DNA from 2 places in the Paenibacillus sp. CAA11 genome. Region 2 is predicted to be linked to the other one. Evidence: riboswitches for the same ligand, from Rfam matches in the RefSeq annotation. Region 2 holds a riboswitch; the other holds the start of a gene.
The links. Region 2 has a riboswitch for FMN ahead of ribD (bifunctional diaminohydroxyphosphoribosylaminopyrimidine deaminase/5-amino-6-(5-phosphoribosylamino)uracil reductase RibD). Riboswitches for the same ligand answer to the same signal wherever they lie in the genome.
Positions count from the first base shown of each region.

Region 1 (6,714 bases), 1.1 Mb from region 2:
ACCCTCATCCGAACGGACTGGCCGGTCAAGCCGTATCAAGAGCATTCCTTGATTGGTATGTCCAGTATAAATAAGGAAAGAGCCTGCATAAGATGCAGGCCCTTCTTTAGTCATGTATATTAACCTTTAGCAGAAACGGTTTTTGTTTCAAGCGGGGCTTCTGCACCTTCTTTATTAATCGCTACTCTGCGAATAAAGAAGGCAAGAATAAATGCAAGAAGTGTAATTCCAGTTGCTACAACAAAGGCATAATCAATCCCATGTATGGTAGCTTCTTTGGTGATTTGGGCCATCGCCAGTTTATCCTGAGGATTGACACCTTGCGAAACGATCAATTCCTTGACCCGATCCTTGGTTTGGTTGGTCATGATCGTTACAAGAAGTGCCGTACCAAGTGCCCCGGCGATCGTCCGAAGTGTATTGGACATGGCCGTTCCGTGTGCGTTCAGACGGGCAGGCAGCTGATTCAGACCCGCAGTTTGGATAGGCATCATAACCATGGACATCCCGAACATACGAACCGTGTACAGCAGAATCAAATGCGTATAAGTAGTTGTCTCGGACAAATTACTGAATTCCCATGTGGTTACCGTTGTAATTGCCAGACCAATAACAGCCAGCCAACGCGCACCGATCTTATCAAAGATAATCCCCGTAATTGGAGACATAATCCCCATGAGAATCGCGCCAGGCATCAGCAGCAGACCCGATTTAAGCGGGGTAAAGCCGCGAATATTTTGCAGATAAATAGGCAAGAGAATCATAGCTGCATAAAGAGCCATAGTTACAACAACATTCACGACTGTAGTCAATGAGAACATGTTGTACTTAAATACACGGAATTCAAGAATCGGTTTCTCGGAAACCAATTGACGCCATAAGAACAAGGCAAGTGCAACCACACCTACAACCAGACTGATAATAACTTCCGGTCCACTCCAACCATCATTGCTGCTACCGGCTTCACTGAAGCCGTACAGAATACCGCCGAAACCAAGTGTCGATAAGATGACAGACAGGACATCCAGCTTCGGGTTCGATACCTTCGTCACGTTCTTCATGAAGAAAATACCGAGCAATACGGAGAGGACACCAAAAGGCAGAATCAGCCAGAACAGCAGATGCCAGGAATGATGCTCAATAATCCATCCGGACAAAGTAGGACCAACCGCCGGGGCAAAGATCATCGCGATCCCCATCATCCCCATCGCCTGTCCGCGCTTCTCAATCGGGAAGATCGTCAGGAAGATAACAGTCATGAGCGGCATAAGTACGCCAGCGCCAGCAGCCTGAATCAGCCGTCCTACCAGCACCATTGAGAAGCTGCTTCCTATACCACATATCACCGTACCTATCGAGAATAGGATCATCGCTGTGATAAACAGCTTGCGTGTCGTAAAACGCTCCATTAAGTATGCGCTAATCGGAATAAGTACGCCGTTTACCAGCATAAAGCCAGTGGTCAACCATTGAATGGTCGTTGTTTCAACATTTAAATCTGCCATCATTTTAGGTAAAGCTACATTCATAAGTGTCTGATTCAGAATGGCGACAAAAGCACCAATCAGAAGAGCGACAACAATGGGAGCCTTCTTAAAGGTCGGCGCCGTCGCTTGTGCCTGGTTTGTGTTCATGTAAGGTTCCTTCTCTCTCTTTCTCTAATTTATTTATGATTTGCCTGTGAACGGCGATCAAATTATCAATGTCCTCGTCAGGTATATCCGACAGTGCGGACAAAGCCTCCGAATATAGCAGGTATGTTTGCTTCTCAACCTCCTTCCCCTTTTCTGTTAATTGAAGCGCTACGGATCTGCGGTCCGTATCTACACGCTTGCGCTCCACTAATCCTGCCTTTACCAAACGGTTGATGATCCCGCTCATCGTACTGTTACCCATGCGCAGGGAATCAGCAAGCTCGGTCAGTCCGATATGGGGCTGCTTCATTAAAGCAGTCAAAGTCATAAATTGAATTCTTGTTATCCCCAATTGTTCAGCCTGTCTGGACAATAACTGATTTGAGGCCTTCTTCACCTCTCGAAAGGAGTCGATGAGCATATGAATTTTATCCTGAGATTCCATGTCACGATCCTTCCTTTACGAATTAGTTATTGTTTTTAATATTTCGCACACGAACTATCTAACAATTTTTTGAGACAAATGTCAATATGTTTGCACGAAAAATATATATATTTTTACACAATAATGAAAATAAACAAACTTAATCAAAGTTTCATTTTCTGAAAACCCACCAATTTCCTGCTGACCTGGATAAATGAGGAGAATCTCTTAAGCTCACAGTTACTAAGCAAACTATGGGCGGCGCTATTACGCTTACTATGCCGACTATGTATATAAGCCAGACTAATCTACGACTTACCTTATAGGTACAAAGAAAGCTGCACCCTCTTGAGGCACAGCTTTCTTTACAGTATTACAGATTTTTTAGCTTATAAAATTCTCCCTGCACGGCAAGAAGCTCTTCATAAGTTCCTGACTCTACAATCCTTCCCTTCTTCATGACTACAATGCGATCCGCATTGCGAACCGTCGACAGCCTGTGGGCTACAATGAATGTAGTTCGTTCCTCCATGAGCTGCTCCATCGCTTGCTGAACATGTCGTTCTGACAAATTATCCAGAGCGGAGGTGGCTTCATCCAGAATGATAATCTGCGGATCACGTACCACCGCCCGCGCAATCGCAATACGTTGACGCTGTCCCCCGGATAACCTGCCTCCATGCTCTCCGACTAGAGTATCCAGGCCGTCAGGAAGACTATCAATAACATCCTGCAGGTTCGCCATCCATACAGCTTGCTGTACACGCTCCTCAGAGATATGCGGGAGGCCATAGGTAATGTTCTCACGAATAGAACCGGAGAATAAAATGTTATTCTGGAGCACAATCGCCAGGGATTGACGATAGCGCTTCATGCTCAGTTCATCCATAGGAACTCCATCGATCCATATCTTGCCTGACTGCGGTTTATAAAAACCTATAATCAGATTAAGAATGGTAGATTTCCCTGATCCAGATTCCCCAAAAAAGGCCACCTTCTCCCCAGCTTTAACGTGAAGTGAGAAGTCATCAAGCACGTGCCGGTCTCCCTCTTTGTAACTAAAGCCAACATTCTCAAATTAATTCCCCTTGCATTTGCTCCGGCTTAGTTCGTCCTTTATATTCTTCGGTCTCCTGAGACATCAGCACCTCAGTTACGGAATGAAGAGATTCAAAGCCTTTAACCAGGTTGGGGTAAACATTTAATATCGACGTCACCGAACCGATAATCATATTGAAGAAGCCTTGATACATTACAATATCGCCAATTTCCATATACCCGCGATGGGCCAAAAATGCTGTAAAGAACAGAAAGCCTACCTGGAATAACTGAAACGTAACCCAGCTGCTTGAGCCGAAATAAGCCTCCACGATATCCAGCCGATATCCCCGTTCTCTTATATTTTGGAGCGCCGCATCCACTTTGCGTATTTCTACATCCTCTAAGCCATGTGCCCGGGTAACGGGAATCATTTCGACAGTTTCGGATATTTTACCGGACATCTTCTCGATGTTCTTACGGACATCACGGTTGTTGTTAGACATCTTAGTTCTGAATACTCTCACCAAGTAGATCGAGGCTGGTGCCATAAGAATGAAGAATAAAGCAACGATCCAACTATGAGCCAAGGTTAACCCGATAACAATCAACAGATTGATTGCTGCAGGAATGATGGTCATCATGATGATGTTCGGCATCTAACGCATCTGGACCATTTTCCTCATGAACTGGATCTTGATCCAAAACTTAAATTGACATATTCAAAAAGCTCGATATAATTACATTTATGGACTATACATTAATTTTCAAGGCCCTTTCCAATGAGACCAGGCTTCAGTTGCTTAAATGGCTCAAGGAGCCTAACAAACACTTCACAACTAACGCTCAGCACTGTGATACCGGAGATTTCAACGGTGGTGTTTGTGTAGGTTCTATTCAAGAGAAGGCGGGGCTTTCACAATCTACAACTTCACAGTATTTAGCCATGCTGCAGCGCGCCGGATTGCTGGAGGCTAAACGGATCGGACAGTGGACCTATTATCGCCGTAATGAGGAGGCTTTACGGGAACTTGCTGCTTGGATCAAACGAGATCTTTAACAAGAGACTATGACTTTTTTGACAGTGGTTCTCTTATAATTTTCGTATACTTAATTTAAGTTATAAAAAAATCTAAATATTAGGATCTTCGGGGTGAGGTGAAATTCCTAACCGGCGGTGAGGCTCATTATACGAGCTTAAGCCCGCGACTCCCTAATTTATCTAGAATATAAATTGGGGACTGACTCGGTGTAATTCCGAGGCCGACGGTAAAGTCCGGATGGAAGAAGGTCATTGATAATCTTGCTGTTTTAATTCTGCCTTTAGGCCGATAATACCGCAGGTTTATTTGATCAGCCCCTGTTTGCCTATTCACGGACAATCAGGGGCTTTTTACGCTTCAAGATCCACAGAAGGAGTCTATATGCAAACCATTAATCAAGCTGTAACTTACCGTCCTGCACGTATCAAAAGCGGATTCTGGCTCGTTGTTCTAGGGGCTGCCCTCTGGGGTGTCGATCCTCTCTTCCGCAAATTACTGCTCGACTATTTGACCTCATCTCAAATTGTATTGCTCGAGCATATTCTGTTGTTCCTATTCGCTGCCCCAGTTCTATGGGTACATCGAAGTGAACTTCGCGGTCTTAAATGGCAGCATGTCGGGGCGCTTCTCTTCTTGTCCTGGGGAGGTTCAGCCTTAGCCACCCTTCTGTTTACCGAAGCCCTTGCTTCGGGTAACGCGAATGCAGTTGTACTGCTGCAGAAGCTCCAACCTTTGTTCGCGATCATCCTGGCCCGAGTGATTCTGCGTGAATCCTTGCCTAAGCATTTTTCTTTCTTATTTCCAATCGCATTAATAGGAACCTATCTGCTTACCTTCGGCTGGAATATTCCTTTCGGCCATGTGAACGAGTTCATTCAAATCGGCAGTCTTCTTTCACTGGGAGCGGCGGCACTCTGGGGCGGTTCTACAGTTATGGGCAGATTGATGCTCGGCAAAATGGAGTATGGGACCGTAACTTCACTCCGATTTATTCTGGCCCTTCCCTTACTCTTTGTGATTACAGCTTTTGAAGGCTCTGCTTGGCATTTTCCTTCTGAAGGCGGCCCGATCGCAGCTATAGTCATCAACATTATCTTTCAAGCTGCTCTTCCAGGATTGCTGAGCCTGCTTCTATACTATAAAGGTCTTTCCAATACAAAGGCATCTATCGCCACATTAGCAGAGCTGAGTTTTCCTATGGTGGGTGTCATTATCAACTGGGCTGTGTTCCAAGAAGTTGTAACTTTGGCACAATGTCTAGGCTTCATCCTGATCTGGACGACTCTCTTTATGATCTCTCGTCAGAACCAAACTCAATAACACAGCATCAGCCCATAAAGCGATTTGGCTTTGTGGGCTTTTTCATTAAGGAGCCAGAGCAATCCTCTATTACAAAAAAGCCGGACGGCAAGCGTCCGGCTTTTGTTCAAGATTTTTATCTATTACATATTTTTGAGAATTTCAATTACCTCTTCAGCAGTTTGTGCTCCTAGCAGCTTCTGTCTGAATTCTTCATGGATCAGCTTTCTGGAGAGAGCGACCAAAATCTGCAGATGCTCATTGCCTACATTAGCCTCCGGTACAGCGATCATGAACACCATATTTACGGGGCTGTCGTCGAGCGACTCCCAATCTGTTGGGGCAGAGAGCCGGGCAAAGGCCAGACCTGCTCGCGCTACCCCGGCTGATTTGCCGTGAGGGATGGCAACGCCAAACCCGATTCCCGTGGAGCTCGATTGCTCTCTAGTAAGTACAGCCTGCACATAGCTTTCAGCATCTGTTACAGCTCCGGCCGTTGTCAGACCGGAAACCATTCTTCGGATAACTTCTTCTTTTGTTCCCGTTTCAAGCGGCAGAAAGATCGTTTCTTTGGTTAATAAGTCGTGAATGTTCATTCTATCCATCTCCATTTTCTAATCTCAATTTTTAAGCAGATACAGTCTTGTTACGTTTAAAGAAGCTAACCAGCAGGCCAGTCACTACAGTTCCGATTGCAATGGCAAGCACATACCAGAGGATATGACCAATAGCGTTCGGGATTAATAGAACGAATATGCCGCCATGCGGAGCCATCAGGGTAACATTAAACATCATGGACAGTGCTCCAGTAACCGCCGATCCAATCACGAAGGCTGGGATAATACGCAGCGGGTCAGCTGCTCCGAAAGGTATTGCCCCTTCTGTGATAAATGACAACCCTAGAACAGAAGCGACCTTACCGGCTTCGCGTTCTTCCTTCGTGAACTTGTTCTTAGCAATCATTGTAGCCAGCCAGATTCCAAGCGGCGGGGTCATACCTGCGGCCATGACAGCAGCCATTGGTTCATACACACTTGCACCGAGTAAGCCTACTGCAAAAGTATACGCTGTTTTATTGAATGGTCCACCCATATCGATCGCCATCATCCCGCCAAGTACAGCGCCAAGGATAATCGCATTCGCTTCACCCATATCTTTGAGCCAATCCGTTAATGTCATCATTAGCCAATTTAGAGGGTTTCCAATCACAAAGACCATCAAAAGACCAACTGCAAGAACTGACAACAAAGGAATGATCAGTACTGGACGAAGTCCC
Region 1 is NZ_CP028922.1:1,737,889-1,744,602, reverse strand. Features, by position in the region: gene DCC85_RS08250 (SGNH/GDSL hydrolase family protein) at 1-74, shown strand, start outside; gene DCC85_RS08245 (DHA2 family efflux MFS transporter permease subunit) at 120-1,634, opposite strand; gene DCC85_RS08240 (MarR family winged helix-turn-helix transcriptional regulator) at 1,594-2,079, opposite strand; gene DCC85_RS23350 (ABC transporter ATP-binding protein) at 2,432-3,094, opposite strand; gene DCC85_RS23345 (ABC transporter transmembrane domain-containing protein) at 3,132-3,755, opposite strand; gene DCC85_RS08230 (ArsR/SmtB family transcription factor) at 3,845-4,156, shown strand; FMN riboswitch at 4,237-4,392, shown strand; gene DCC85_RS08225 (DMT family transporter) at 4,521-5,459, shown strand; gene DCC85_RS08220 (PTS sugar transporter subunit IIA) at 5,582-6,034, opposite strand; gene DCC85_RS08215 (PTS fructose transporter subunit IIC) at 6,066-6,714, opposite strand, start outside.
Region 1: it holds a riboswitch for FMN, as region 2 does, so the genes downstream of both, DCC85_RS08225 (DMT family transporter) here and ribD (bifunctional diaminohydroxyphosphoribosylaminopyrimidine deaminase/5-amino-6-(5-phosphoribosylamino)uracil reductase RibD) in region 2, are expected to answer to the same signal.

Region 2 (6,714 bases):
TAATGCTTGCAGCTAACCGATTTCAGTTAGATGTAACTCACATTCTAAAACGCTTTGAGTCTGAAATTAATTTGCTTACTCAACAGGGACAGTCATCCTCTGATATGTATACCAAGCAAGTTATACCTGAACAATTTGCACGGTTAGGTTATGAATTAGCTTATTACTATTTACATCGCGGCAACTACAATGATGGCTTTAAACAATTGATGTATGCAATGGCAGCTTATCATATATTAAATAATGAGACCTACTATATAAACTGTATAGGGTTATTTGAGCATTTTCGTGCTCATGCGGCTCCAGATACAATAGCCGAGTATTTAAATCTTATCGAAAAGGTGTGGTTAAACAATGTTTAAAAAAATGGTAATGTTGGTCATTGCAAGTGGATTTTTGTTTACTGCAAATATACCTGTTCAATCAATTAATTATAATCCGATCATGTTTCAACAGTTTAGTGATCAAATTGGAGGATTTTAATTTAACAAATTATAAAAACCTATTAAATTTTAGATCTAATCACGTTTGCGAAGCTGTAATTAAATGTTTGTCCATTATTGTAGAGAGTAAATGTTTTATCCCTCTCTTTAATTATGTTTAATGTTTAGTTTTATGTCTTGTAGATAAAAAATTCGGCCAATGTCACATAAGTGTGTTATTGTTTTTTAATTATTTTTATGGTACCCTTATCATCAATCTTGAGTTACCTTAGAATTCCCTCCTAGGTGATGCTTCGGTAGGGAAACTGGTTGGAATTTATAGATTTCTGACATCTGTTACTTTATATTTAAGTAAGATCGCCAGATATCCAATTGAATAATACGAAATATCCTTCGGGGCAGGGTGAAATTCCCTACCGACGGTGATGGTGCCTAAGGCACCTTAGTCCGTGACCCGCGGGGGTTCTCTATTTAGAGATCCTGCGGCTGAGCCGGTGCAATTCCGGGACCGACAGTTATAGTCTGGATGGGAGAAGGAGATACGAGACATAATGCTGTAATATTCAGCCATATGTTCTATTTGTAGTGGTTTTGTGACGCTATTCACATGATGAGGAGCAGAGCTCTTTTTTCTCATGCTGTTCTTTGATGAGCAAATGAGAGGAAATTGCTGGTTCGGCACCATGATGGAGCGCACCGCTGCTTTATTCGACGTATCCAAAAGCTAGCTCTCATCAGCCCCATCCGAGGTCTCTCGGGTGGGGCTTTTTACATGCTCCTTGGAGAGATCCTAAGTAGGGAAAGAGAGGAGGCTTAGTATAACATGCAGCTGATTAATGATGAATATTATATGTCCCTGGCATTGGATATGGCGGAGAGAACCCAAGGACAAACAGGGATTAATCCAGTAGTTGGGGCGGTTGTCTTTAAGAATGGGGCTGTTATTGGAATGGGAGCCCATTTAAAACGGGGCAGCGGGCATGCGGAAGTGCATGCCTTGAACATGGCCGGGGCCGAAGCTGAAGGCAGCACGGTTTATGTGTCCCTGGAACCCTGCAGTCACTATGGAACAACTCCGCCCTGCAGCGAACGGCTAATTGCGGAGAAGGTGGCAAGGGTGGTGGTAGCTTGCGAGGACCCGAATCCGCTGGTAGCCGGCCGGGGGATCGCCATGCTTCGCGAAGCGGGGATCGAGGTGGTAACGGGTGTTCTTCGGGAAAGGGCGCTTGAACTTAATAAGCGCTTCATCAAATTTATTACGACAGGCATGCCGTATGTAACGGTAAAGACCGCTAGCACTCTGGATGGCAAAATCGCCTCTAAAACCGGGGACAGCAAGTGGATCACTGGAACAGCTGCAAGGCAGCGGGTTCATATCATGCGTCATCGCCACATGGGGATCATGGTTGGCATAGAGACCGTGATTGCTGATGATCCCATGCTGACAACCCGCCTTGAGGTGCCTGGGATTTCACCAGTGCGAATTATAGTGGATTCCAGGCTGCGAATCCCGATCAAGTCCAAGGTGCTTCAAGAAGATGCTGAGAAGACCTTGATTCTGACGACCCGCCTCTCGGAAGAGAGGCGGCGGGCAGAGATCGCTGAGGCAGGAGCTAAGGTCCTCCTTTGCGGGGATGGCCCTCAGGTAGACTTGAAGCATGGGCTGAAGCAGCTTGCACAGCTTGGCATCTCCTCGGTCCTCGTCGAGGGCGGCGGGAAGCTGAGTGGCTCCTTGCTTGTGGCCAAGCTTGTGGACGAACTTGTACTTTTCATGGCACCTAAGCTCATCGGGGGTAATGCACCGGGCAGCTTCACCTTCGAAGGCTATGAACGCATGGCAGATGCAATGACTTTGGCGGATGTCAAAGTTGAACAGGTAGGCGAAGATATATGTATTACAGGCAGGCCGGAATGGAGGGATGCATAGATGTTTACCGGATTAGTCGAAGAAGTCGGTTCCATGCAGGCCATTCGCCAAGAAGGCGAAACCATGGTGCTTCACATTCGTGCTTCTGTCGTTATGGAAGATATGAAGATCGGGGACAGTATTTCAGTGAATGGAGTTTGTCTGACGGTGACCTCATATCATAATCATTCGTTTGCGGTGGATGTGATGCCCCAGACTTATCGGCATACCAACCTGAAGGAGCTGCGACCCGGCAGCCGTGTGAATTTGGAACGGGCTATGGCGGCTAATGGCCGGTTCGGGGGGCATATTGTTCAAGGCCATGTTGATGGGACGGGAACTATACTTAATAAAAGTCGGGATCAAAATGCTGTCGTTCACGTCATTGCTCCAGATAACCCGGAGATGTTTCGCTACATTATTCCCAAAGGTTCCATAACCGTTGATGGGATTAGTCTTACCGTGGTGGACACCTCAGAGACCTCGCTTAGCATCTCCATTATTCCCCATACGCTTGAGGCAACGGCCTTAGCTTATAAGCGGGAGGGAGATTCCGTGAATCTGGAATGCGATGTACTGGGAAGATACATTGAGCACCTTATGCGGTTTGGACAGACTCAAGGCACATCACAGCCGGGAAGCTCGAAAGTGGATATGTCCTTTCTTACAGAGCACGGCTTTGCTTAATGGCTAAGAATGGATATGAAGCTGTGAAACGGTTCTAGCAATAATGAAGGAGTGAGAATGATGAGTGATATTCAACTGGACCGTGTTGAAGAAGCGATTTACGATTTGATGCGTGGAAAAGTCATTATCGTTGTCGATGATGAAGACCGTGAGAATGAAGGTGACTTTGTGGCCCTGGCCGAGAAGGCAACTCCGGAGGTCATCAATTTCATGATTACGCAAGGTCGGGGTTTGGTATGCTTGCCGATCACGCAGGAGCGTGCTGAAGAGCTGGATCTCAAGCCCATGGTTGCTCATAACACGGACTATCATGGAACAGCCTTTACCGTATCCATTGACTATAAAGATACAACCACAGGCATATCTGCTTATGAGCGTTCTCTTACGGTGAAGGGGATTATGGATCCTAAGGCCAAGCCTGAGGATTTCCGCCGCCCGGGCCATATGTTCCCGCTGATCGCCAAAAAGGGTGGAGTTCTACGCCGCGCAGGACATACGGAAGCGGCCGTCGATCTTGCTCGCATGTGCGGCGCGTACCCTGCCGGTGTCATCTGTGAAGTGATTAAGGAAGATGGAACCATGGCAAGATTGCCTGATTTGATGGGGATTGCAAGGCAGCATGATCTCAAGATCATCAGTGTGAAGGATCTGATCCATTATCGCAACGACAAGGAAAAGCTGGTTCAGCGGGAAGTTGAAGTTCGGATGCCTACGGATTATGGCGAATTTCGTGCAGTTGCTTATACCAATGAAGTGGATCAGAAAGAGCATGTTGCACTGGTGAAGGGAGAGATTGACCCGCAGAAGCCGGTTCTTGTCCGTGTACATTCCGAGTGTCTGACCGGAGATGTGTTCCACTCCCATCGCTGCGATTGCGGTCCGCAGTTTGAAGCGGCGCTTCGTCAAATTGAGGAAGCCGGCAACGGGGTTCTCTTGTATATGCGTCAGGAGGGTCGGGGAATTGGCCTGATCAACAAGCTTCGGGCTTATAAGCTGCAGGAAGAAGGCCTCGATACCGTAGAAGCCAACCTTAAGCTCGGTTTTCCTGCCGACTTAAGAGAGTACGGAATTGGAGCCCAGATTTTGAAGGACTTAGGCGTGCGTCAGATCAGACTGCTCACGAACAATCCCCGTAAAATTAAGGGACTTGAAGGTTACGGACTTGAGGTCGTAGAACGGGTACCGATTCAAATCAAAGAGAACGTTGACAATAAGGGTTATCTTCATACCAAGCAGGCGAAGCTTGGACATCTGCTGAAGTTTGATGATATGGAACAGAACGAAGAAGCAAACCAGTAACTGTAATTATATTAATGAAGGGATGATGAGAGAATGGGTAACATTTTTGAAGGGAATTTAGTATCAGAAGGTTTAAAATATGCAATTGTGGTTGGGCGGTTCAATGAATTTATTACCAGCAAGCTGCTGGGTGGGGCTCTAGATGCTTTAAAACGTCACGGGGTACAAGATGAGGAAGTTGATGTTGCTTGGGTACCGGGAGCGTTTGAAATTCCATTCGCGGCACAGAAGCTTGCGGAGAGCGGGAAATACGATGCAGTGATTACCTTAGGAACCGTTATTCGCGGATCAACTTCGCATTATGACTACGTATGCAACGAGGTTGCCAAAGGAGTTGCAGCAATCGGTCTCAAGACTGGGGTTCCAACCATCTTTGGAGTGCTGACTACAGAGAATATTGAACAGGCGATCGAGCGGGCAGGAACCAAAGCTGGTAATAAAGGCTGGGATGCTGCTGCAGCGGCAATTGAGATGGCGAACTTGACGAAACAGTTAAAATAGTGCTTATTTAATGTAGTGCTCTTTGCAAAGAGCGCTACATTTTCTTTTTACGGGTGGAGGTTCACATAATAGCATGACTGTACTTTATAAGCTGGAGACCTTTGAAGGCCCGCTGGATCTTCTGCTGCATCTGATTGATAAGGCGGAAATAGATATCCATGAAATCTCCATCAGCGAAATTACCGATCAATACTTGGATTACTTGAACAGCATGCAGGAGCTCGAGCTTGAGATTACTAGTGAATTTCTGGTCATGGCCGCGACCCTGCTGTCTATAAAGAGCAAGCAGCTTCTTCCTAAACCACCGGTGATTGAGTGGGAGGATGAATTTGATTATACCTTGGAGGAAGAAGAAGATCCTCGGGATGAATTGATTCGCAAGCTGGTCGAATACCGGAAATTTAAAGGAATCGCCGAGCTGCTGCATGATAAGCAGTGGGAACGGAGTCTTATATTCTCTAAGGAACCTGAAGATCTGACTCCCTATATGCCCGAGGTTCACCAGAATCCCGTTGAAGGCCTGCATGCCGCTGATCTGATTGCCGTATTTCAGAAGGCTTTACGTAAAGCGGCTAAGCGCAGCACGGTAGCCCGAATTCATCGTGATGAAATTTCCGTTAAGGATCGGATTCAGGAGGTTGTTTCTGCACTTGAGATGACGGGACCAGGAGGAAGAATGCTGTTCTCCAAGCTTCTCCATGAAGAGATGCACCGGCATGAAATTGTGGTTACCTTTCTGGCGATCTTGGAGCTGATGAAGATGAAGAGAATCGTCTGTTATCAGAACAAGCTGTTCGATGATATTGTGATGGAATGGAGAGGGGAAGGAAAGCTGGATGGATTTTCAGAAATTGAAATCAATTATTGAAGGCCTGCTGTTTCTGGCCGGAGAGGAAGGACTGAGCTTAAAGCAGCTGAGTGAGGTTGTTGAGCAGCGGCCTGAAGTTATCAAGGATGCGCTTGAAGATTTGAAGCAGTCATTCTCTAAGGAAGGAAGAGGGCTTCAAATTATAGAAATCGCGGGAAATTATCAGTTGGCGACGCTGCCGGAGCATGCTCCTTATTTTGAACGGCTGGCCTATTCACCTTCTAGATCCTCATTATCTCAGGCTGCGCTTGAGACGCTATCGATTATTGCTTACCGGCAGCCGATCACGCGTGTGGAGATTGAGGAGATTCGAGGCGTGAAAGCGGAGCGCGCTATCCATACGCTGGTGAATAAAGATTTGATTGAAGAGGTGGGTCGCGCTGAAGCGATCGGAAGGCCGATTCTTTATGGGACAACCAAAGCCTTTCTTGATTATTTTGGCCTTGCGAGCTTGAAGGATTTGCCTGATCCGGAGATGTTTGAGGATGCCGAGGCTTTGGAAGAAGAGACGCAGAACCTGTTTGAGCGGCTTCAAAGCCAGCAGCTAACAATCGATGATGTGGATTGATTCTAACATCCGTTCAATTTTGAACGGATGTTTTTTTGTGGATTTTTTCCTATGTAGGAAGCCATACTAACAGAGCCTGCACACGGACTGAAGGATCAAGGGGGTAGGGTCTTGCGAGTATGGATAGGGATCGGCATTATTGTTGGATTGCTGCTGCTGCTGTTCGTGATTCTCCTAATGTCGCGGATTACGATAAAGGTCCAGGTTAGGAAGCATGGAGCAGAGGAAGCCATCACTTTGGATATTGGCCTGTTGTTTAATTGGGTCAATTACCATTATGAAGTGCCAAAGATCGTATTCGATAATTTCAAACAGGGACTGCAAGTAGAAAGCCAGCAGACTGGAGGAATAGCTAAGGATCAAAGTAAAGAGACGGAGCAGCACATCGGCGTAGAGAGGTTACAGACATGGGCTGCTCTTTATAAAGATATGAAAGAGTCAA
Region 2 is NZ_CP028922.1:2,801,138-2,807,851, reverse strand. Features, by position in the region: gene DCC85_RS13025 (helix-turn-helix domain-containing protein) at 1-362, shown strand, start outside; FMN riboswitch at 829-985, shown strand; gene ribD (bifunctional diaminohydroxyphosphoribosylaminopyrimidine deaminase/5-amino-6-(5-phosphoribosylamino)uracil reductase RibD) at 1,267-2,370, shown strand; gene DCC85_RS13015 (riboflavin synthase) at 2,371-3,036, shown strand; gene DCC85_RS13010 (bifunctional 3,4-dihydroxy-2-butanone-4-phosphate synthase/GTP cyclohydrolase II) at 3,097-4,335, shown strand; gene ribH (6,7-dimethyl-8-ribityllumazine synthase) at 4,369-4,836, shown strand; gene DCC85_RS13000 (segregation and condensation protein A) at 4,910-5,704, shown strand; gene scpB (SMC-Scp complex subunit ScpB) at 5,673-6,272, shown strand; gene DCC85_RS12990 (DUF2953 domain-containing protein) at 6,384-6,714, shown strand, end outside.